3 regions of the Hyphobacterium sp. CCMP332 genome follow, and region 2 is predicted to be linked to each of the others. Evidence: predicted binding sites of a transcription regulator. Region 2 holds the regulator's gene; each other region holds the start of a gene.
What was found. The regulator LexA, encoded in region 2, represses DNA repair genes until DNA is damaged. The targets are predictions, from matches to a motif close to ATGTTCCNCTTGTGTTCC.
Positions count from the first base shown of each region.

Region 1: the regulator LexA is predicted to act here: its motif matches at 2,589-2,606, upstream of HXX25_RS11340 (YifB family Mg chelatase-like AAA ATPase).
Region 3: the regulator LexA is predicted to act here: its motif matches at 4,975-4,992, upstream of uvrA (excinuclease ABC subunit UvrA).

Region 1 is NZ_CP058669.1:2,256,679-2,263,832, forward strand. Features, by position in the region: gene HXX25_RS11335 (hybrid sensor histidine kinase/response regulator) at 1-928, opposite strand, end outside; gene HXX25_RS11340 (YifB family Mg chelatase-like AAA ATPase) at 974-2,509, opposite strand; gene gshB (glutathione synthase) at 2,649-3,596, opposite strand; gene HXX25_RS11350 (BON domain-containing protein) at 3,609-4,274, opposite strand; gene HXX25_RS11355 (YraN family protein) at 4,334-4,720, opposite strand; gene rsmI (16S rRNA (cytidine(1402)-2'-O)-methyltransferase) at 4,717-5,613, opposite strand; gene HXX25_RS11365 (penicillin-binding protein activator) at 5,612-6,931, shown strand; gene hemW (radical SAM family heme chaperone HemW) at 6,928-7,154, opposite strand, start outside.
Region 2 is NZ_CP058669.1:892,708-899,861, forward strand. Features, by position in the region: gene HXX25_RS04525 (lipid-A-disaccharide synthase) at 1-52, shown strand, start outside; gene gltA (citrate synthase) at 49-1,353, opposite strand; gene gltX (glutamate--tRNA ligase) at 1,383-2,816, opposite strand; partial or broken gene HXX25_RS13480 (ComEC/Rec2 family competence protein) at 2,979-4,986, shown strand; gene lexA (transcriptional repressor LexA) at 4,967-5,644, opposite strand; gene trpC (indole-3-glycerol phosphate synthase TrpC) at 5,711-6,511, opposite strand; gene trpD (anthranilate phosphoribosyltransferase) at 6,508-7,154, opposite strand, start outside.
Region 3 is NZ_CP058669.1:1,344,844-1,351,997, reverse strand. Features, by position in the region: gene HXX25_RS06900 (hypothetical protein) at 1-18, shown strand, start outside; gene HXX25_RS06895 (hypothetical protein) at 88-1,068, shown strand; gene HXX25_RS06890 (hypothetical protein) at 1,139-2,032, shown strand; gene uvrA (excinuclease ABC subunit UvrA) at 2,033-4,921, opposite strand; partial or broken gene ssb (single-stranded DNA-binding protein) at 5,047-5,519, shown strand; gene HXX25_RS06875 (hypothetical protein) at 5,658-5,873, shown strand; gene HXX25_RS06870 (hypothetical protein) at 5,839-6,243, shown strand; partial or broken gene gyrA (DNA gyrase subunit A) at 6,539-7,154, shown strand, end outside.

The DNA of each region.
Region 1 (7,154 bases), 1.3 Mb from region 2:
TTTCCTTCAGTTGGGCCGAGCCCGTGCCGCGTTCGAAATGATCAAAGATCTTCGCCTGGTCCGCCGGATCAATTCCCGGACCGGTGTCGCGCACGGTGATGATCAACCGGGCACGATCCTCACTGTCATGATCCCCGGACAGCTCGACCCAGGCCCCGCCTTCGGAGGTAAACTTGACGGCATTGCCCAGAAGATTGAACAGGATTTGCCGCAAACGGGCCGTATCGGCCAGCACCTCTTCGGGAGCTGATTCGCGGACGACACAGGCCAGCGCGAGGCCTTTCTCGGCCGCGCGTGGGGCGAGCAATTCGACCGCATGCCGGACAAGGTCTGCCGGGCGAACAGGCGCGGGCCGAAGGTCGAGATGCCCCGCCTCCAACCGTGACAGGTCCAGAATTTCATCGATCAGCCCCAGCCCGTGCATGGCGCTGTCGGCCACGGCTCGGACATATTCGCGCTGATCCGGTTCCAGCGCCGTCAGCGCCAGGAGGTCTGCCACGCCTTTGACGCCTGCAAGCGGCGTTCGCAATTCATGGGTCACCGATGCAAAAAAGCGGGTGCGGGCATCTTCGGCTTCCTGACGCTCGGCGTCGGCATCGCGTTGATCGGTGACGTCCCGGCCGATCGAGATCGAACCACCGCTTTCAACCGGGCGTTCGTCCCATTCGACCCAGCGATTTCCCGACCGGGTGCGCATCAGTGCCTCGAACCGACGCGACCCGCGGCCTGTCGGCCCCGCCGGTGCCACCGCAAACCATCGCCCGGTCCAGTCAGACCGTTTCCCTCCAAATGCCGACAGGAAGGCGTGGTTGACGAAACGCACACGGCCATCGGCCGCGCGCAAAAGGGCCATTTCCCCCGTTGCATCCAGCGCAATCAGGGCGGCTTCCGCGGCATCTGTGGCCGGGCTAATCGGGTTCGTAGTCATGGTAAACGAGCCTAACCCTGAACCGGTTAAAGAACCGCTTCTGTGCTAGCCGGCGGAAACCCGGTTGCGGTTCGCCGACAGCGCCCCGGCACCGGGAGCGGCTCGCCGGAGCGAGAGCGCTTCGGCAATATGAACCCGGCGCACGCCATCCGAACCATCAAGGTCGGCAATGGTCCGGGCCGATCGAAGGACGCGATGATAGCCCCGCGCCGTGAGGCCCATGACTTCAGCCGCCTGATTGATCAATTGCTGACCGCCGCGATCCGGTTCTGCAACATGATCCAGAAGCTCCGCATTCAATCGGGCATTAAGGCGGCCGCGTTCGGTCTGGGCCTCCCGTGCCCGCGCCACCCGGGCTGCGGCCTCTTCGGTCCCCTCAGTCGGGGGCGGCAAGGCCAGATCTGCCGGTGTCACGGGTGGCGCTTCAACATGAAGATCGATCCGGTCCATCATCGGGCCGGACACCCGCGCCTGATAATCGGCCGCGCATCTCGGCCCGCGCTTGCAGGCCTCGCCATTGGCACCGGCCCAGCCACAGCGGCAGGGATTCATCGCCGCAATCAGCTGGAAATGGGCCGGATAGGTAATGTGCGCATTGGCCCGCGCGACAACGATTTCACCGGTCTCCAGCGGTTGGCGCAAACTGTCGAGAACTTGCGGGTGAAACTCCGGAAGCTCGTCAAGAAAGAGGACGCCATGATGGGCCAGCGACGCCTCTCCCGGCTTGGCCTTCTGGCCGCCGCCGACCATGGCCGCCATGGAGGCGGAATGATGCGGTGCGCGAAAAGGCCGCGAGCGGGTCAAACGTCCGCGTTCCAGAAGGCCGGCGACAGACTGGATCATCGACACATCCAGCAATTCAGGGGCCGACAGGGGCGGCAACAGGCCGGGAAGACGTGCCGCCATCATGGATTTGCCGGATCCCGGAGGGCCCACCATCAGGAGATTGTGGCCGCCTGCCGCCGCGATTTCCAGCGCCCGCTTGGCGCTCTCCTGCCCCTTGACATCCTTGAGATCAATATCCGGCCGGGCGTCGATGAGATCGCCCGGTACCGGACGCGAGAGCATTTGACGGCCCTTGAAATGATTGACCAGCTGAATGAGGGACGCGGGCGCCAGAATGGAGAGCTCACCCCCGGCCCAGGCCGCTTCGGGACCACAGGATTCCGGACAGATGAAACCGAGATCGAACCGGCTGGCGGCCATCGCGGCGGGCAGGGCCCCCGGCGTCATATTGATCGAGCCGTCCAGCCCCAACTCGCCCATGGCCAGATGGTCGGCGGCGGCATCCGGGGGAATGACATCCATGGCCGCCATCAGGCAAAGCGCAATCGGCAGATCGAAGTGCGCGCCCTCCTTGGGGCGGTCTGCCGGTGCCAGATTGACGATCACCCGGCCGGGCGGCAGGGACAGCCCGATCGCGGCAAAGGCAGCACGGACCCGTTCGCGGCTTTCGGCCACCGCCTTGTCGGCAAGACCGACAACCGCAAAGACAGGTTGCCCGCCCGCGAACTGGGCCTGAACATCAACGCGCTTCGCTTCCGCGCCTTCAAACGCGATCGTCGTGGTTTTGGCCGCCATTATCTGTCCCCTGTACGGCCCGCCCGCGAGAGCAAGCCTTTATGATATCGACACTTTTCCACAGCCTGCGGAACATGGTCGATCAAAACAGGAACATAATAAGAACGAAAGACAGCTGCGAGTCAAGGTTGCGGGATGATCAGGCCTTCAGCCGGCGGTCAACGGCCTCCCAGAAGAGCGCCGCCGCATCCACACCGGAAAAGCGCTTCAACTCCTGCACACCGGTTGGCGACGTGACATTGATCTCGGTCAGGCGGTCGCCAATGACGTCAATGCCGACCAGAACCAGACCACGCGCCTTGAGCACGGGTCCGATCACCTTGCAGATATACCGGTCAGCTGCGTTCAGTTCAGCGGCTTCAGCCTTGCCGCCGACATGCATGTTCGATCGCGTTTCGCCGGGCTGCGGGACGCGGTTGATGACCCCGACAGCCTCGCCATCGATCAGGATGACGCGCCGGTCTCCCGCCGACACATTCGGCAAGAACGCCTGCGCAATGATCGGCTCGCGATTGATGCCGAAAAACATTTCGACAATGGACGAGAAATTGCTGTCATCGGGCTTCACCCGGAACACGCCAGCCCCGCCATTGCCGTAAAGCGGCTTGAGGATGATGTCCTTGTGCGTCGTCCGGAAGTCCCTGATCGCCGACAGGTCGCGCGAAATCAGCGTCGGTGGGATGAGGTCGGGGAAATCCAGCGGAATGATTTTTTCCGGGCTGGACCGGACCCATTCCGGATCATTCAGAACCAGCGTTCTGCCTTTCAGATATTCCAGAATATGGCAGGCCGTGATGTAGGACATATCGAACGGCGGATCCTGCCGCATCAGGACAACATCCACATCCTCGGCCAGATCCAGCGTCTCGCGATCTCCCTCGATCGCCGGCTGGCCGGTAACGCGCTGAACCGTTGCCGGGCGGGCGCGCGCCGTGACTTTCCCGGCCTCCCAGGACAGGTGTTGCGGCTGATAGGTCCACAGTTTGTGGCCCCGCTCCTGAGCCGCTTCCATCAGTGCAAAACTGGTGTCGCCATTGATGTCGACGCCGGAAACCGGGTCCATCTGAACCGCAATGCGAAGGCTCATTCTGTGTCCTGTCTAGTCAATGGGCGTAAAGGTCGTTGACCGCACATCCTGCGGTGGCTCCAGCGACGGCAGGGACTCATTTGCCGGAATCGCTTCTCCGCTGCAAGCGGCAGCCTGACGCGCGCCTCGGGCGACCGGCGTCGCTTCCTCGCCCACAACCCGGACGAAGGTGACCACTTCCGTCACACCATCCACGAGCGAGGCATGTTGCGCGGCCCGCTCCAGTTCGCCGCGCGTGCGCGCCACACCCAGAAGAAAGACGCGGCCATTTTCAGCTTCCACATTGTAATTCACGCTGCGTACCGAACGGTCCCGCAAAAGGCGGCTGCGCACTTGCTGGGTGATCCAGCTGTCACGCGCCCCATCACGCAGCGTCGAGGCGCTCGCGACCGTCACTTCATTCTCGACGGCCCGTACAGCCAGAGCCGACCAGGCAAGACATTCGGCCTGACGCCGGTCTTCTTCGCGGGGCGCGGTGCCGGTGAGAAGCGCGATCCCGTCCGTGACCTCCACATCCACACCATCAAGCGCATAGCCCTCGGCGCGGGTCATGGCGGCCTTGATCGAAAGTGATGCATTCGTGTCATCAATGCCGCGGCCGATCGACCTCTCAGGCTGGATCGCCGCACAGGCCGAAAGGGTCAGTGCGAAAATCAGGGGAATAAGGCGGAATTTCATGCGGCAACACTCCAGAAATGACAGCCCGGCTGGAAGTCTATCTGCGCAAATGATTCTGTTCAGTTAAAGTTTTGTGAGCCACGCCCTTCCGGCCAGAACGCCTGACGGGAATGAAAGGGCAGACGCCACGGCCGGATCACGATCAGATCATAGCGGATGTCCAGCCCGGCATATTGCCGGCTGCGGCCGATAAAACTCGACGTGCCGCGGATAATGCGCTGTTGCTGATGCCAGGTCAGAGCGTTGATGCCATCCGCCAGCGAATTGCGTCCCTTGACTTCGACGATTGCCAGAATTCGGCCCTTGCGGGCGACAATGTCCAGCTCACCCGATGAGGTTTTCTCCCGCAGGGAGACAATGCGATAGCCTTTCAGAACAAGCCAGAGAGCCGCCCACCGCTCGGCACGGCGACCGCGCGCCTCGGCCTGGCGGCGCGATTCCGTCACCCTTTGGCGTCCTTGAGCAACAGGGCCCGCGCGTAAAGGTCCCGCTTGTTGAGACCTGTTGCGTCCGCAATTTTTGCCGCTGCCCCCTTGACCCCGAGACCGGGAATTAGCGCCCGCAATTCCGCATCAATATCTATTGAGACGCGACCGCCGCCATCACCCGGACCGATCAGCAGCGTGATTTCGCCGCGCGGAGGACCGTTTTCGGCATAGAAAGCGGCAAGGTCCGCAACAGACCCGCGGCGAAATTCCTCGAATTTCTTCGTCAGCTCGCGCGCTACTACGGCCTCTCGCTCGCCCAGAACGCTTGAAATATCTGCCAGACTCGCCGCCAGCCGCGGACCGGATTCATAAAAAACCAGCGTTCCCGGGATGGCGGCCAGCTCTTTCAGGCGATTCTGCCGCGTCCCGGATCGCGGCGGCAGAAAGCCGGCGAAAAAGAAGGCGTCACTGGGCAAGCCGGCCGCCGCAAGGCCGGTCAGAAGCGCGGAGGCGCCCGGCAAGGCCCTGACCGGATGGCCCGCCTCAACCGCCTCGCGGACCAGTTTATACCCCGGATCGGAAATCAGCGGTGTTCCCGCATCCGAGATCAGGACAACGCGCTCACCGGCTTCCAGCGCTTCGAGAATCTCCGGGCGCACTTTGGCCCCGTTATGGTCATGATAAGGTAAGACTTTTCCGCTAATGCCATAGGCGTCCATCAGCTTTCGGGCCACACGCGTATCTTCGGCCAGTATCCGGTCAGCTCCTGCCAGGGCATCCAGAGCGCGAAGTGTAATGTCGCGCAAATTGCCGATCGGCGTGGAAACAATGTTCAGACCCGGCTCGGGCGGTTGCGGTGCGGGAGCGCGGCGGCTAGTTTTGCCGGGAATATGTGAAGGCGGCTCTGTCATGATTCTCGCAGCATCTTTGCGCGGCTTGCGCAAACTACCAAGACCGATTGTTGTTACGCTGACAATGGCCACATTGGCCGCATGTGCCAGTACACCCCCGCCACCACCTCCTCCGCCGCCTCCGCCACCGGAAGTGATCGAGCCGGAGGTGACAACACCCGAAGTGGTCGAGCCGGAAATTGTGCGGCAGGACGGTATTGTCCCGCGCCACCTTGAAGGCCGCGACCTGACCCGGGCGGCGCTACTGCTGCCGTTCAGTCACCACAATGCCGCCGCCCGCGGTGAGGCGTCCAATCTGCTGCGCGCGGCCGAGCTGGCCCTGTTCGAGCATGGCGCGGATACGCTGGTCCTGATGCCGAAGGATACGGGCGGAACCGCGGAGGGCGCGCGTCAGGCTGCACAGGCGGCGATTGATGATGGTGCTGATATTATTCTCGGCCCGCTTTTCGGAGCGGCCGCCGTCGCAGCCGGACAGGTCGCGCAGCGCTATGATGTCCCGGTCCTCGCTTTCTCGACCGATACCAGCATTGCCGGAAACGGCGTCTACCTCCTCAGCCTCCCGCCCGATCAGGAAGTTGCGCGCATTACCGAATATGTGGCGCTTCTCGGCGTTGACCGTTTTGCCTTTATCGGACCGGGCGGAGCCTATGGTAGCGCCGTCCGCAATGCCCTTGCCGAAAACGCGCAGCTGAATGGCGGTGCGCTGGTGGCCGAGGAAACCTATGTCGGCGGCGTCGAGGCCATGACATCCGCCGCGCGGCGTCTGGCCCAGCTCGGCTTCACAAGCCTCGAGGCCGAAGACGCCATGATGTTCAACTCCAGCGAATGGGTCCCGTCACCCAATGCGCCATTTCAGGCCGTGATGTTGCCGGAAGGCGGCACGCGGTTGCGCACACTGGGGCCGCTTCTGCCCTACCATGAAATTGACCCGTTGATTGTCCGCTTCATCGGTACCGGCCTGTGGAATAGTGAGGAGACACGCCGTGAGCCCGTCCTCCATGGCGGCTGGTTTGCCGGACCGGATGCAGAGGCCCACGACGCCTTTGTCACCCAATACGAATCCGCCTTTGGGGAGGAACCGTCCCGCATTGCCAGCCACGCCTATGACGGGGTCTTGCTATCGGTTTTCTTTGCCAATGAAGGCGGGGTCAGCCGCGAAGCGCTGGAAGACCCGGAAGGTTTTTACGGAGCGGACGGTCTGTTCCGTTTCCGCGCGGATGGCCGAATCGAACGCGGACTGGCCATTTATGAGGTGCGCCGCGATGGCTTCCGCGTCATCGAGCCGGCACCGCGCGAATTTGCTCCAGCCGTATTCTAGGGGCAAAGCGCAGCCGCAATGCCGTCCGCCAGAAGGCGGCCCTCATCGGTAAGGCAAAGGCGCGTCCCGGACATCGTCAACCAGCCCTGATCGGTATATCGGCGCAATTCTTCAGCCTCCACGGTTTGGCCGGTGGTGTGTTTCAACTGTTCAAGATCAAGCCCGCTTTCAATCCGCAATCCCATCAGAATGCGTTCCCTTGCTTCATCCAGTGCAGACAAGG
Region 2 (7,154 bases):
GGCGGCTAAGGCCGTGATCGATCTGACCACGGCCCGCCAAAGTCGCGACTAACGTTTGGTGATCGGTATGTAATTGCGTTCCGTTGCACCGGCAAACAGCTGCCGCGGACGGCCGATTTTCTGAACCGGATCTTCCAGCATCTCGGTCCATTGGGCGATCCAGCCCACAGTCCGGGCCAGAGCAAACAGGACGGTAAACATCGAGGTCGGGAAGCCCATCGCGCGCAGCGTGATGCCTGAATAGAAGTCGATATTCGGATAGAGCTTCTTCTCTACGAAATAGGGATCTTCAAGCGCGATCTTCTCCAGCTCCAGCGCCACCTGCAGCAGCGGCTCGTCGCGCACGCCCATCACGTCCAGCACTTCATGGCAGGTGTCGCGCATGACCTTGGCGCGTGGATCGTAATTCTTGTAGACCCGGTGACCAAAGCCCATAAGGCGGAATGGGTCATTCTTGTCTTTGGCGCGGGCAATGAATTCCGGAATCTTGTCTACCGTGCCGATCTCTTCCAGCATGTTGAGCGCAGCTTCATTGGCCCCGCCATGCGCCGGACCCCACAGGCTGGCAATGCCGGACGCAATGCAGGCGAATGGATTGGCACCGGAAGACCCGGCAAGACGCACGGTGGAAGTGGACGCATTCTGTTCGTGATCCGCGTGCAGGATAAAGATTTTATCCATCGCCTTGGCGAGCGTCTTGTTCAGCTCGAAGTCCTCGGCGGGAACGGCAAAGCACATACGCAGGAAATTACCGGCGAAGTCGAGATCATTGCGCGGGCTGATAAACGGCTGACCGATGGAGTATTTGTACGCGCGCGCCGCAATCGTCGGCATTTTGGCAATCATGCGATGACTGGCAATAATGCGCGCTTGCGGATCATTGATGTCGGTCGAGTCATGATAGAAGGCGGACAGGGCACCTACCGTGCCGACCATGACCGCCATCGGGTGAGCATCCCGGCGGAAGCCACGGAAGAACTGGTCAAACTGATCGTGCAACATGGTGTGCCGCCGGATCGTCATGTCGAAATTTTCCAGCTCTTTCGCCTCTGGCAATTCACCGTGCAGCAAAAGATAGCAAACTTCTATAAAGTTAGAGTTTTCAGCCAGTTGATCAATCGGATAGCCACGATAGAGCAGCGTGCCTTCATCGCCATCAATATAGGTGATGTGGCTTTCACATGAGCCTGTGGACGTGAAGCCCGGATCGTAGGTGAAAACGCCGGCCTTGCTGTAGAGGCTGCGGATGTCGATGACGTCGGGGCCAATGGATCCCTTCAGGACGGGAAATTCATAGGTCTGACCATCAATCGTAAGCGTGGCCGTGCCATTACGTTTCGCTTTGGTTTCCATCATGGTCTTCCTTCTCGTCTTCCTCGGGTCTATGCGCCCGTTTTGATTTGATCCGCCATTCGGCGCAAGACTTCATCGCGACCCAGCCATTCCATGACCAGTGAGAGGTCCGGTGCCGGCGCGCCGCCTGTGAGAGCCGCCCGTAACGGTGCCCCGATTTTTCCAAATCCGATTCCCTCGCTTTCAACAAAGGCTTCGAGTTCGGCATGCAAACGCTCTGAATCCCACTCCGGCAGTGCCTCGATACGGGGCCGGAAACGGGCTAACAGATCTGGCGCATCGCCGTTGAGAGGCTTTGCGGCCTTGCCCTCCAGTACAATAGGAGTCTTTCGGAAGAGGAAATAGGCCTGATCGGCCAGTTCGGCTAGGGTCGCGGCCCGCGTCTTCAGCACATCCATCGCTGCCAGAAGGCGCGCGCGGAAAGCCTGAGAGCCCGTATCGATGCCCTCTGCCAGCTTTTCGCACCAGGGCGAGACCAGCTCCAGCAGTCTGGCATTGTCTGCCAGCTTCATGTGATGCGCGTTGACGCTGGCCATCTTGTCAAAATCGAGCCGCCCCGGCGCCTTGTTCAGACCCGACAGGCTGAATACCGCCTGGGCTTCCGCATCGGTGAAATATTCCTGATCGCCATGCGCCCAGCCGAGGCGAAGCAGATAATTGCGCAGGCCTTCGGGCAAATAGCCCATATCCCGATACGCTTCGACACCAAGGGCACCATGCCGTTTTGACAGTTTCTTGCCATCCGGGCCATGGATCAGCGGTACATGCGCGAAGACCGGCCGATCCCAGTCCAGAGCATCATAGATTTGCGCCTGACGGCCGGCATTCACGAGATGATCATCGCCGCGCACAATATGAGTGACGCCCATATCGTGATCATCAACCACGACTGCAAGATTATAGGTTGGTGTGCCATCGCTGCGCAAAAGCACCAGATCATCGAATTCCTTGCCATTCCAGCGCACATCGCCCTGAACGGCATCCTTGACGATGACGTCGTCATCTCCGGCGCGAAAACGCACCACAAACGGCACACCGTCTGGCGCATCCGATGCTGGCCGGTCGCGCCAGGTGCTCCGAAGCGCGCGGCCTTCGGAAAAGGCAATCTGGCGCGCCGCCGCGGCGTCTTCCTCGGACATGTAGCAGCGAAAAGCGCGGCCCTTCGCCAGAAGGTCGTCGACAACAGCCGCGTGGCGCGGGCCATTGGCATTTTGCGAAACCGGTTCGCCGTCCCAGTCCAGACCCAGCCAGGTCAGACCTTCTAGGATGGCGCGCGTCGCCTCTTCTGTAGAGCGCACGCGGTCGGTATCTTCGATACGCAAGAGGAATTTGCCGCCAGCGCCACGTGCCAGCAGCCAGTTGAAAAGGGCTGTGCGCGCACCACCGATATGGAGAAAGCCTGTCGGTGAAGGCGCAAAGCGTGTAACGATGGGTTGTGTCGTGTTTTGCACTCGCGAAACCATGTTGCACTGCGGAAAGATGACCGCGTGGTAGCATGGCGGGCAGGGGGATGGAACAGTCGATTGCGCCTGAATGAAGCCTCACTTCTGAAATCCGCAAGGGTTCGGCTTGCCAGCTCTCGCGAGTGGTGGCTCGGGTCGCGGGATCTGACCCGCCCGGTTCGCATGGCGATCTGGGCACCAGTGGCACTGGGGGCAGGCGCGCTCGCCTATTTCGGACTGCCAGGCGAACCGCCAATAATTCTGATTTCAGCATTGGTTATTGCCGCAATTCTGGCCGCGCTTACGGCCTGGAAATACGCGGCGGAAAAGCCTGTTTTATGGTCGGTTTTGATGCTGGCGGCGTTCGCGGCTTTCGGCTTTTCGCGGGCGCAGCATCATACTCTGGGTCAGGAAACGGTTTTCGTCATAGAGTCACGCCGCGCGCTAACGGTAGAAGGCTGGATAGAGGCCGTTCAGAACAGCAATGGCCGTGAGCGGATTATCGTCCGGGTCAGTTCGCTTGAAGGAATGGAACGCCCGCCGGCGCGGGTGCGCTTTTATGCTCGACGCGGTGAATTGGGGCCCGGAGACGGTATTTCAGCCCGCATCGTCCTGACGCCACCCCGGCGCCCTGCCGTTCCCGGCGGTTATGATCCGGCTTTTGCGGCCTGGTTTTTCGGTCTGGGCGGCACTGGATATGCGATTGCGGCACTGGAAGCTGAAAATGTCGAGGGCGGTGCGGCTTTGCGCCAACTGGCCCGCTGGCGCTGGCGGATGGCCGAACACATTCGCGAGCGCGCCGATCCGGAGACTGCGGGCATTGCCGCCGCCTTGCTGACGGGCGACCGGTCCGGCATTCCACCGGATCAGGCCGAGGCCCTTCGCGCGACGGGGCTGGGGCATATCCTGGCCATATCCGGTCTGCATATGAGCCTGTTTGCGGGCGGATTATTTTTTGTGGTGAGGGCTTTCGGGGCTGCAATCCCCGCATTCGCCCGCCGTTATGATCCGCGCATACCCGCAGCGGTCATCGCGTTGATTGGCGCGACACTTTATCTTGTCCTTTCGGGCGCATCGGTGTCGACACAGCGCGCCTTTGTCATGGTGTCCGTCGTGCTTCTGGGAATATTGCTCAAGCGCCGCGATCTCGATGCAATCCATCGCATTGGCCGCCGCCATCATCCTTGCGCTGCAGCCGCAGAGCGTTCTGTCACCGGGCTTTCAGATGTCCTTTGCCGCAGCCTCGGCGCTTGTGGCGGCGTTCGATATCTGGCGGCGGCGGGATACGCATGATCGCCAGAAAGGTGCTATCGGCGGCTTTCTGGGGTTCTGGGGGACGCTCTCCTTCTCGTCTTTGGTGGCCGGCAGTGCGACGGCCGCTTTTGCAGCCTTCCATTTCAACCGGATTGCCGTTTATGGACTTGCGGCCAATCTTGCAGCCATGCCGGTATTTTCGCTGGTGGTCATGCCCGCCGGAGCTCTGGCTCTGGCGCTAGCCCCGTTCGGCATGGACGGGCCAGCACTCGCGGTAATGAGTTGGGGTCTGATCTGGGTCGTTCGCATTGCCGAATGGGTGGCGTCCTGGCCCGGCTCCCTGGCACCCATGGCGTCGGCCCCCGGTGTTGTCCTGACAGTTTATGCCCTTGGTTTTGTCCTGCTGGTGGCGGCGTCCGGCCTTGCCCGGCGGATTGGATTGCTCGTCATGCTGACCGCGTATGCAGGATGGGGATTCAGTCGGCCTCCCGATGTCTTCATCAGCGAGGAGGGCGTCGTATTGGCCCGGTTTGAGAACGAGGACGGACCGGCCTGGGCCAGCACAGACCGCCGCCGCGCCCGCTTTGCGACATCGGTGTTTCTCGAACAGGCGGGCGAAAGTGTGCGGCCCGGCCGGGATGGTGTGGCGTGTGATCCGCGCGGATGCTCCGGGCGAACGCAAGGCATGACTATCACCGTTGCGGAAAGCGATGAAACCCTGACGGAAGACTGCGCCCTGTCCGATCTGGTCGTTCTGAAGACCTATGCCTCACCGATACAGCGGGCCGCTTGCGCGACGCGCCTCATTGATCTGGGAGAACTGGAAGCGCGCGGCGCAAGAGCACTCTACTTGCAAAGAGATGAAATTCATCGCGAAACGGATGTCGAAACCCGCCGCGGTGACCGCGTCTGGACGACTAGTGATAGCGGCGGATAAGCCCCACCAGCTTGCCCTGAACGCGTACGCGATCCGGGCCGAAAATCCGGGTTTCATAAGCAGGGTTGGCTGCTTCCAGAGCCACGGAACCGCCTTTCTTGCGCAGACGTTTCAGCGTGGCTTCTTCCTCATCGACCAGCGCCACCACGATCTCGCCATTCATGGCGGTATCGCAGCGCTCGATAATGACGATATCGCCGTCGAGAATGCCGGCATCGATCATGGAATCACCCTCGATCTCTAGCGCGTAATGTTCGCCGCGCCCGCCCGCGAGGTCCGGCGGCAACATGATGCGCGATTGTTCATGCTGAATGGCCTCGATCGGCACGCCGGCGGCAATCTTGCCCAGCACCGCGATTTCAATACCGGCACCATGGTCCGGCTCGGCACCGAAATTGGGCCGGACAACATTTTCCGCATCAGACGAAACGGCAGGTGCGCCGGTATCCGGCATTTTCAGCACTTCCAGCGCCCGGGCGCGATGCGCGAGGCGTCGGATGAAGCCGCGCTCCTCCAGAGCGGTGATGAGGCGATGAACCCCCGATTTTGACGCCAGGTCCAGCGCATCCTTCATTTCTTCAAAGGACGGCGAGACACCATCTTCGCTCAAACGTTTGTTGATGAAGAGCAAAAGCTGTTGTTGTTTGCGCGTCAGCATGGGCTCACTCCATAAGGAACAAATCAGAAACTTCTCTGGATGTTCTATGAGTGTTCCGGGTAAACGTCAAGTAAACGCCAATCCGCCCAGAAGCTCACGCGTCGCTTGCGCCACATCGGCCTGCCGCATCAGGCTTTCTCCCACCAGCAGGCCTTTTGCGCCCGCAGTCTTCAACCGCGCCACATCCGCCGCCGTCGCGATACCGCTCTCGGCTATGGCGAATCGATCCGCCGGAATATCGGCCGCGAGCTTTTCGAAGGTCGAGAGAGACGTCTCGAATGTGGTGAGGTCGCGGTTATTCACGCCAATCAGGGGCGAGGGCAGGGCGAGGGCCCGTTCCAGCTCGACCGCGTCATGGGTTTCAATCAGGGCTGCCATGCCCAGATCGTGCGCGGCAGAGACGAGATCAAGCGCCAGCGCGTCATCGACGCTCGCCATGATCACCAGGATCGCATCCGCGCCCAGCGCGCGCGACTGCTTGACCTGCCAGACATCCAGCAGGAAATCCTTGCGAAGCGCGGGCAGGGGCACGGCGCCTCGCGCCTGCGCCAGATAATCCGGATGTCCCTGAAAACTTGGCTGATCGGTCAGCACGGACAGGCAGGCCGCGCCGCCTTCGGTATAGGCCTTGGCCAGAGATGCGGGATCAAAATCATCCCGTATCAGTCCCTTGGACGGGCTGGCTTTCTTGACCTCTGCAATCAGGGCGATGCCCGTGGTATTGGCCTTTGCGATCAATGCACCTTCAAAATCGCGCGCCGGACCGCAAGCTGCGATCATCTCGTCCAGGCGTGCGTTGCTGAAAGCCGCTTTCTCGGCGGCAATTTCATCGCGCTTGTAAGCTTCGATCTTGCGAAGCGCGTTCACGCTTCGCCTCGGGAAATCTGCGCCATCGTTTCCAGTGTCGCTTTTGCAGCGCCGCCATCAATGGCGGCGACGGCCATCTGCGCACCGTCTTTCAGATTGCTGGCGAGCCCGGCGACGATGAGCGCTGCGGCCGCGTTCATGACGACGATTCCGCGATAGGCTGACGGCTGACCGTCCAGAAGGGCGCGCAAGGCGGCTGCGTTTTCTTGCGGTGTCCCGCCGATCAGGTCCTCGATCACAGCCTGGGGCAGGCCGGCATCGGACGGCTGCAGCGTGAATTCGGTGATCTGGCCGTTATCAAGCTCGACCACACGGGTTTCGCCGGTCGTGGTGATTTCATCCAGACCATCCGATCCATGGACCACCCAGGCAAATTCACAGCCCAGCGTGTGCAAGGCTTGTGCGACCGGTTCCTGCCAGCGGGCATCAAACACGCCCAGCAATTGGCGTTTGGCTCCGGCGGGGTTCGCCATCGGCCCCAACAGGTTGAAAATCGTCCGCGACCGCAGCGCCTTGCGCGCGCCGCCGACATGGCGCACGGCGGAATGGTGCGCGGGCGCAAACAGGAAACCGGCACCGGCCTCCCTGACCGAGCGCTCCACCTGATCGGGCGTGGCTTCCAGATTGATGCCCAGTGCGGCCA
Region 3 (7,154 bases), 450 kb from region 2:
TGGGGCGGGGACGACTGACCCCACATTCCCGCTGACAGACTCACCGTTATCTGCGATTGTTAAAGTGGGACAACAGGGGAGGTGTCGATGAGCACCCGATCATACGATTTCGGCAGCGCTGTCTTTCGCTTCTTTCATGTTGCCGGGAAAAATCCCGCCGCCGTTCTGTGGATTGCCTTGTGGCAGGCGCTCCTGACCGGCGGACTGGTCTATCTGGCATGGGTGACGCTGGGTGATTTCTACATCTGGATGTTCCAGCTTGCAGCGTCCGGCACCGAACCTGATGAAGCGGAATTGTTCGCCCGGATGGGCAGTTCGATGGCGTTGATGCCGCTGATTTCGATTGGTGGTGTTGTGGTCTCGCTGTTGGCACAGGCCGCCTGGCTTCGCCTTCTTGTGCGAGAAGAAATCGCGCCGGTCTTTCCGTTTCGCATCGGCAGTGACGAGTTACATCTGTTTGTGACCAATCTCGGCCTGATAGCGATGGGTGTCGGAGCCTATTTCGCTTTCTCGTTTCTGATGGTCATCGCCGCTTTCGGTGCAGCGGCCGCCTTTTCGGGTGGCGGCGAAGCCGGGGCCGCAATTGCAGCAGGGCTGGTGGTCGGGATCAGCCTGCTCGTTTTCCTGATCCTGGCGTTGTTCATTGCGGTCCGGGTGTCGGCAGCGCCCGCCCTGTCGATCCTTCAAAAGCGGATTGCCTTTCCGGGCTGGAGCGCCACGAAGGGCGTGTTCTGGCCTGTGCTCGGCAGCTATATCGTTGCCGGGATCATCATCTTCGTTCTGTCCTCCGTGGTCGGGTTGATCCTGAACTTTGCCTTCCTCGGTGCTTTGTGGCCGACATTGAGCGAGTTTTTCACCATGGCGCAGGCCGGGCAGGAGCCGAATCCCGAGCAGGTCCTGACCATGCTGACCGAAACGCTGACGTCGCCGGGCACCGTTTCAACGCTGATTGCGGCGGGTTTGTTGTCGGTTATCCTCCGGTCATTTGTGGACGCCATCTGGCATGGCGTGGGTGCCTATACCGCCCTGTCGAGCCAGCCGCTGGCGGCACCGGCAGGATCTGACTGACGGCGCGCTTGAAGTCGGGCCCGGACTGGTTTGAAACTGTGCCGCAGAAACAGACCGACCGGAGCCGGACATGAAGCCGAAATTTGACGTTGGAAAAGCGCTGGGCTTTGCATTTGAAGTCGTGCAGGCGCGCCCCAGAGCCTTCGTGACGCTGGCCGTCTGGACGATCTTGTACGGGGCGGTGCTTGGCGCATTTCAGCTGCAAGCCGTGGGCGACGAGATGGCGGCCTATCTTGAAATGGCGAGCGGGGCAGGCGGCACCATCGGATCGGAGGATGAACAACTCCGGGTGACCGGCGCGTATTTGTCCAGACTCCTGCCTTTTATGGGCGTTGCGCTGGTGCTGGGCATTCTGTTCGAATGCGCCTGGTTGCGGCTATTCGTGCGCGGACAGGATGACGGTTTTTTTCCATTCCGGATCGGCCGGGATGAGGGCGTCTTTACCCTTACCGGCATACTGCTCGGCCTGATCCTGTTTGGTGCCATGCTGATTGTTGCGATTGCCGCAGTGGTCATCACGGTGCTGTTTGCGACATCCGGCGCGGCCGGCGAAATGCTGGCCGGCAGCCTTGTCGTGCTGGTCACATTTGTGATGGCCGGCGCGTTTATGGTGCTGTTCTCGCCGGTCCTGGCGCTGGGGCTGTTGAAAGGCCGGATATCGATCGGTGCCGGTATTCGCGGTGCGCGGCAGATCTTCTGGCCATTGCTGGGCAGTTTTGTTGTTGCCGTGATCGCATCGCTGATGGCTGCCGCACTTTATGCCGGGCTGATCGGGGTCATGCCGTTTGATCAGGCGGGCCAGACGACATCCGGTCAGACGGCGGGCTGGCCACTTCTGTTTGTCTTCTACGTTATTGTTCAGGTCATCTATCATTTGCCCGCCATCATGATGCGCGGCATCGCCAGCTATGCCGCGCTGCAGATTGACGAGAGCAACCGGCCCGTATCAGATACATTCTCCTGATCAGGCGCTCTTCTTGCGGTCTTTCTTGCGTGCGATATCGCGTTCCAGCATCGGTTTGAGATACCGCCCGGTCCAGCTGGCCTCGACGCTGGCGACCTGTTCCGGCGTGCCGGCGGCAACGATTTCGCCGCCGCCATCGCCGCCTTCCGGCCCCAGATCAATCAGCCAGTCGGCGGTCTTGATGACGTCGAGATTGTGCTCGATGACCAGAACCGAGTTTCCGGTCTCCACCAGTTCGTGAAGGACTTCGAGGAGTTTGTTGACGTCCTCGAAATGAAGACCCGTGGTGGGCTCGTCGAGGATGTAGAGCGTCTTGCCGGTGGCGCGTTTTGACAGCTCCTTCGACAATTTCACACGCTGCGCCTCGCCGCCGGACAGCTGGGTGGCGGGCTGGCCGATCTTGATATAGCCAAGCCCCACGCGCTTGAGTGTCTCCATCTTGTCGCGCACGGCGGGCACGGCCTTGAAGAAGTCTGCGCCTTCCTCAACCGTCATATCCAGCACATCGGCAATGGACTTGCCCTTGAAGGTGACTTCCAGCGTTTCGCGGTTGAAACGTGCGCCGTGGCAGACATCGCAAGGCACGAAGACGTCCGGCAGGAAGTGCATCTCGATCTTCACGACCCCGTCGCCCTGACAGGCTTCACAGCGGCCACCCTTCACATTGAAGGAAAAGCGTCCGGGTTTGTAACCCCGCGCCTTGGATTCCGGCAGGCCGGCAAACCATTCGCGGATCGGGGTGAAAGCCCCGGTATAAGTGGCCGGATTGGAGCGCGGCGTGCGGCCAATCGGCGACTGGTCGATATCAATGATCTTGTCGAGAAATTCGAGCCCCTTGATCCGTTCATACGGGGCCGGAACATTCTGGGCCTTGTTCAGCTTGCGGGCTGCGGCCTTGTAGAGTGTCTCGATGGTCAGGGTGGACTTGCCGCCGCCGGATACGCCGGTCACGCAGACGAATATCCCCAGCGGAAATTCGGCGGTGACGTTTTTCAGATTATTGCCGGTCGCGCCTTCAACCACGATCTTGCGGCCCTTCCTGGGCTTGCGGCGCGTGTCGGGGATGGCGATTTCCTTCACCCCGGACAAGTATTGTCCGGTGAGGCTTTTGGGGTTGGCCTTGATCTCTTCAGGCTTGCCCGAGGCAATGATTTCGCCGCCATGAACGCCGGCGAACGGTCCGAGATCGACCACGTGATCGGCGGTCAGAATGGCTTCCTCGTCATGTTCGACGACAATCACCGTATTGCCGAGATCGCGCAGGCCGCGCAGCGATTCCAGAAGCCGGGAATTGTCACGCTGGTGCAGGCCGATGGACGGTTCATCCAGAACATAGAGCACGCCAGTCAGGCCTGAGCCGATTTGCGAGGCGAGGCGGATACGCTGACTTTCACCGCCGGACAGCGTGCCGGACGCCCGGTCGAGGGTGAGATAGTCAAGGCCGACATCGACGAGAAACCGCAAGCGTTCGCGGATTTCCTTCAGGATGCGTTCGGCAATCGCCCTTTCACGTGGCGTGAAATTTTCGGCCACGGAGTCAAACCAGTCGGCCGCAAGGCGAATGGATTTGTGGCTGGCTTCGGAAATGTCGAGCTTGCCGATCTTGACGGCGAGGGCTTCGGGCTTCAGGCGCTTGCCGCCGCAGGTTTCACAGGGTTGAGCCGACTGGAAGCGGGCCAGGTCATCGCGGACCCAGTTGGAGTCCGTCTCGCGCCAGCGGCGTTCCAGATTGGGGACGACGCCTTCAAACGACTTGGTCGTTTCGAACGTCCGCAAGCCATCCTCATACGTGAATTTGATCTTCTCCTTCGTGCCGTAGAGTACGACCTGCTTGAAATCCTCCAGCAGGTCGCGCCATGGCTCCACCATGGAGGCGCCAAAATGCTCGGCCAGCGCGGTGAGGGTTTGCTGGTAAAGCCGGGACGTGGTCCGGCTCCAGGGCGCAATCGCCCCATCCATCAGGCTCTTGCCGCGATCCGGCACGACCAGATGCTCGTCAAATTTCAGCGACTGGCCCAGCCCGTCGCAGGCCGGACAGGCCCCGAACGGATTGTTGAACGAAAACAGACGCGGTTCGATTTCCTCGATGGTAAAGCCGGATTCCGGACAGGCGAATTTCTCGGAAAAAATGATGCGGCGCGGTTCGTCTTCGCCCTCGGCCTTGTCGGCAAATTCCGCAATGGCAATGCCATCGGCGATCTTCAGAGCGGCTTCAAGCGATTCTGCAAAGCGCTGCTCCGAACCCTCCCGGATGATGACGCGGTCCACGACCACATCGATGTCATGCTTGAATTTCTTGTCCAGCACCGGGGGTTCTTCCAGCGAATGGAATTCGCCATTGACCTTGACGCGCTGGAAACCCGCCTTCAGCCAGTTCGCAAATTCCTTGCGGTACTCACCCTTGCGGCCCCGGACGGCAGGCGCCAGCAGATAGAGTCTCGTGCCCTCGTCGAGCGACATCAGCCGGTCCACCATCTGGCTGACGGTCTGACTTTCAATCGGCAGGCCGGTGGCGGGCGAGTAGGGCACGCCCACCCGCGCCCACAAGAGCCGCATATAGTCGTATATTTCGGTGACGGTGGCGACCGTCGAGCGCGGGTTTTTCGACGTTGTCTTCTGCTCGATGGAAATGGCCGGTGACAGGCCCTCGATCGAATCCACATCCGGCTTGGACATCAATTCGAGGAATTGCCGCGCATAGGCAGACAGGCTTTCCACATATCTGCGCTGGCCTTCGGCATAGATGGTATCGAAGGCGAGGGAGGATTTGCCAGACCCGGAAAGTCCAGTGAAGACAATCAGCTGGTCGCGCGGAATCTCAAGCGAAACATCCTTGAGATTGTGTTCGCGCGCGCCCTGAACGCGGATATACTTCATGGGATCGGACATGGACTTCGGCCTCGTGGTGCGTTCAACTGCGGGGAATCACGCATTTGACTGCGGGAACATTATGTGAACATTTATCTCCGGTCCACCGTTGGGATGGACTTGAGCAGACAGAGGAAGATGGGGATATGGCGGGCAGCGTCAATAAGGTCATACTTGTGGGCAATCTCGGAGCAGATCCGGAAATACGCCGATTGAATTCCGGAGACCCGGTTTGCAATCTTCGGATCGCGACGTCGGAGAGCTGGCGGGACAAAAATTCCGGCGAGCGCAAGGAAAAACCGAATGGCATAACGTGGTGATTTTCAATGAGAACCTGTCCAAGGTTGCGGAGAATTATCTGAAGAAGGGCTCCAAGGTCTATATCGAGGGCCAGCTTCAGACGCGTAAATGGCAGGATCGCGATGGAAATGACAAATATACAACCGAGGTTGTGTTGCAGCGGTTCCGCGGCGAGTTGCAAATGCTGGACAGCCGGGGCGACAATGCCGGCGGTGGCGGTTATGATCGCGCCAGCAATCAATCCGGTGGCGGCGGGCAGGTGTCCGATAACCGCGACAGTTTCCGGAACGATGACATGGATGACGAGATACCGTTTTGATCAAGTGTTCCAGTTTATAGGCGGCCTTATGGCCGCCGCAGCCTTTGCCGGTCTGGCCTCCGCTCAGCTGGGGATCGGCGGCGCGCGTAACCCCACCTGACCCAGGTCGAACTGGCCGACGGCAGCACGACGCATTTTGTGGTCGGCGATGGGGCCTGGGGCGAAGTGCTCGGCGAAATGGGCGTTTTACGCGGTGAAGCCCGGACCCGCGACCGGGAGATCGCAGAGCAGCTCTATGAGGCGCGGGACAGCATTCCGTCGGCCTATCTGTTCGAGGCCGCCCGGCGCTATGCATCTTTCGATCCGGATCAGGCGGTCTATGTTTTTCCTCGCTCGCGCACGGACACTCTATGATGCGATGCGCTGTCTGGATTCGTCGGCCACCAATGCGGTGGCGATCATTTCGGACATGGCGGGTGGCGATGTTGCCGCCTATATGAATATCTCGGATGACGGTGCCGCTTTCGAAAACGTTAGTAGGATGCAAGCCGCGCTGGACCGCTTGCAGGAGGATGGCGAGACCTTTTCCGGAGAGTATTCTCCGTGGTGGGTCTGCTCTGCATCGGACAGCGTTTTCATCGCAGCGTCGAATGAAGCGCCAATGCCCGAGAACGAATGGCTGAAGCCGCGAATTGTCTGGCCAAGCGCAGCGGCAGGTCGAGCAGAACATCGAGCGCAATCGCGCATTGCTGGCCGTCACTCTCGGAACACGGCAGCTGGCTAACGAAGACGAATAGACGGCCCGGCTTTCGCGCTGATCGCTTGCCTGGTGGTTGTTGTCCATTCGTGCCGCTCACCGGTTCCTGACCCGAAGCCACGCGGACGCGCCGGCGCAGCCGGCGTCAAGTTGAGGGTGATATTTTGAATTTCCCTGCCTGTGTCCGGGCGGCCTTCGATGTTTGATAATTACCCCTGCAGACGATAGGCTGACCGACATCTATTGCCGGTGATTCCTGAGCCGGTGCCTATCCATGATTGCCCATCCGGGCGGTTGTGTCTGAAAGACCGGAGAAGTCGCTTTGAACGACGAAAACGAACCGCCCGTCTCGGACGAAACTCCGCCTTTCGAGAGCGGTGTGACCTCCATCTCCATCGAAGAGGAGATGAAATCTTCCTATCTCGATTACGCGATGAGCGTGATCGTCAGCCGGGCGATTCCCGATGCGCGCGACGGGTTGAAACCTGTCCACCGGCGCATTCTCTGGTCGATGCACGAACAGGGCTATACGCACGACAAGCAATACCGGAAATCGGCGCGTGTCGTCGGTGACGTGATCGGTAAGTATCACCCTCATGGTGATCAGGCGGTCTATGATGCGCTGGCGCGGATGGCGCAGGACTTCTCGATGGGCCTGCCGCTGCTCGACGGTCAGGGCAATTTCGGCTCGGTCGATGGCGACCCACCGGCCGCCATGCGTTACACCGAAGTGCGCATGGACAAGCCGGCCGAAGCGCTGCTGGCGGATATCGACAAGTCCACCGTGGATTTTGCCGAAAACTATGACGGTTCGGAAAGCGAGCCGGTCGTGCTCCCTCGCGCTATCCGAATTTGCTGGTCAATGGCGGCGGCGGTATCGCGGTCGGCATGGCGACCAATATTCCGCCGCACAATCTGGGCGAAATCATTGATGCCAC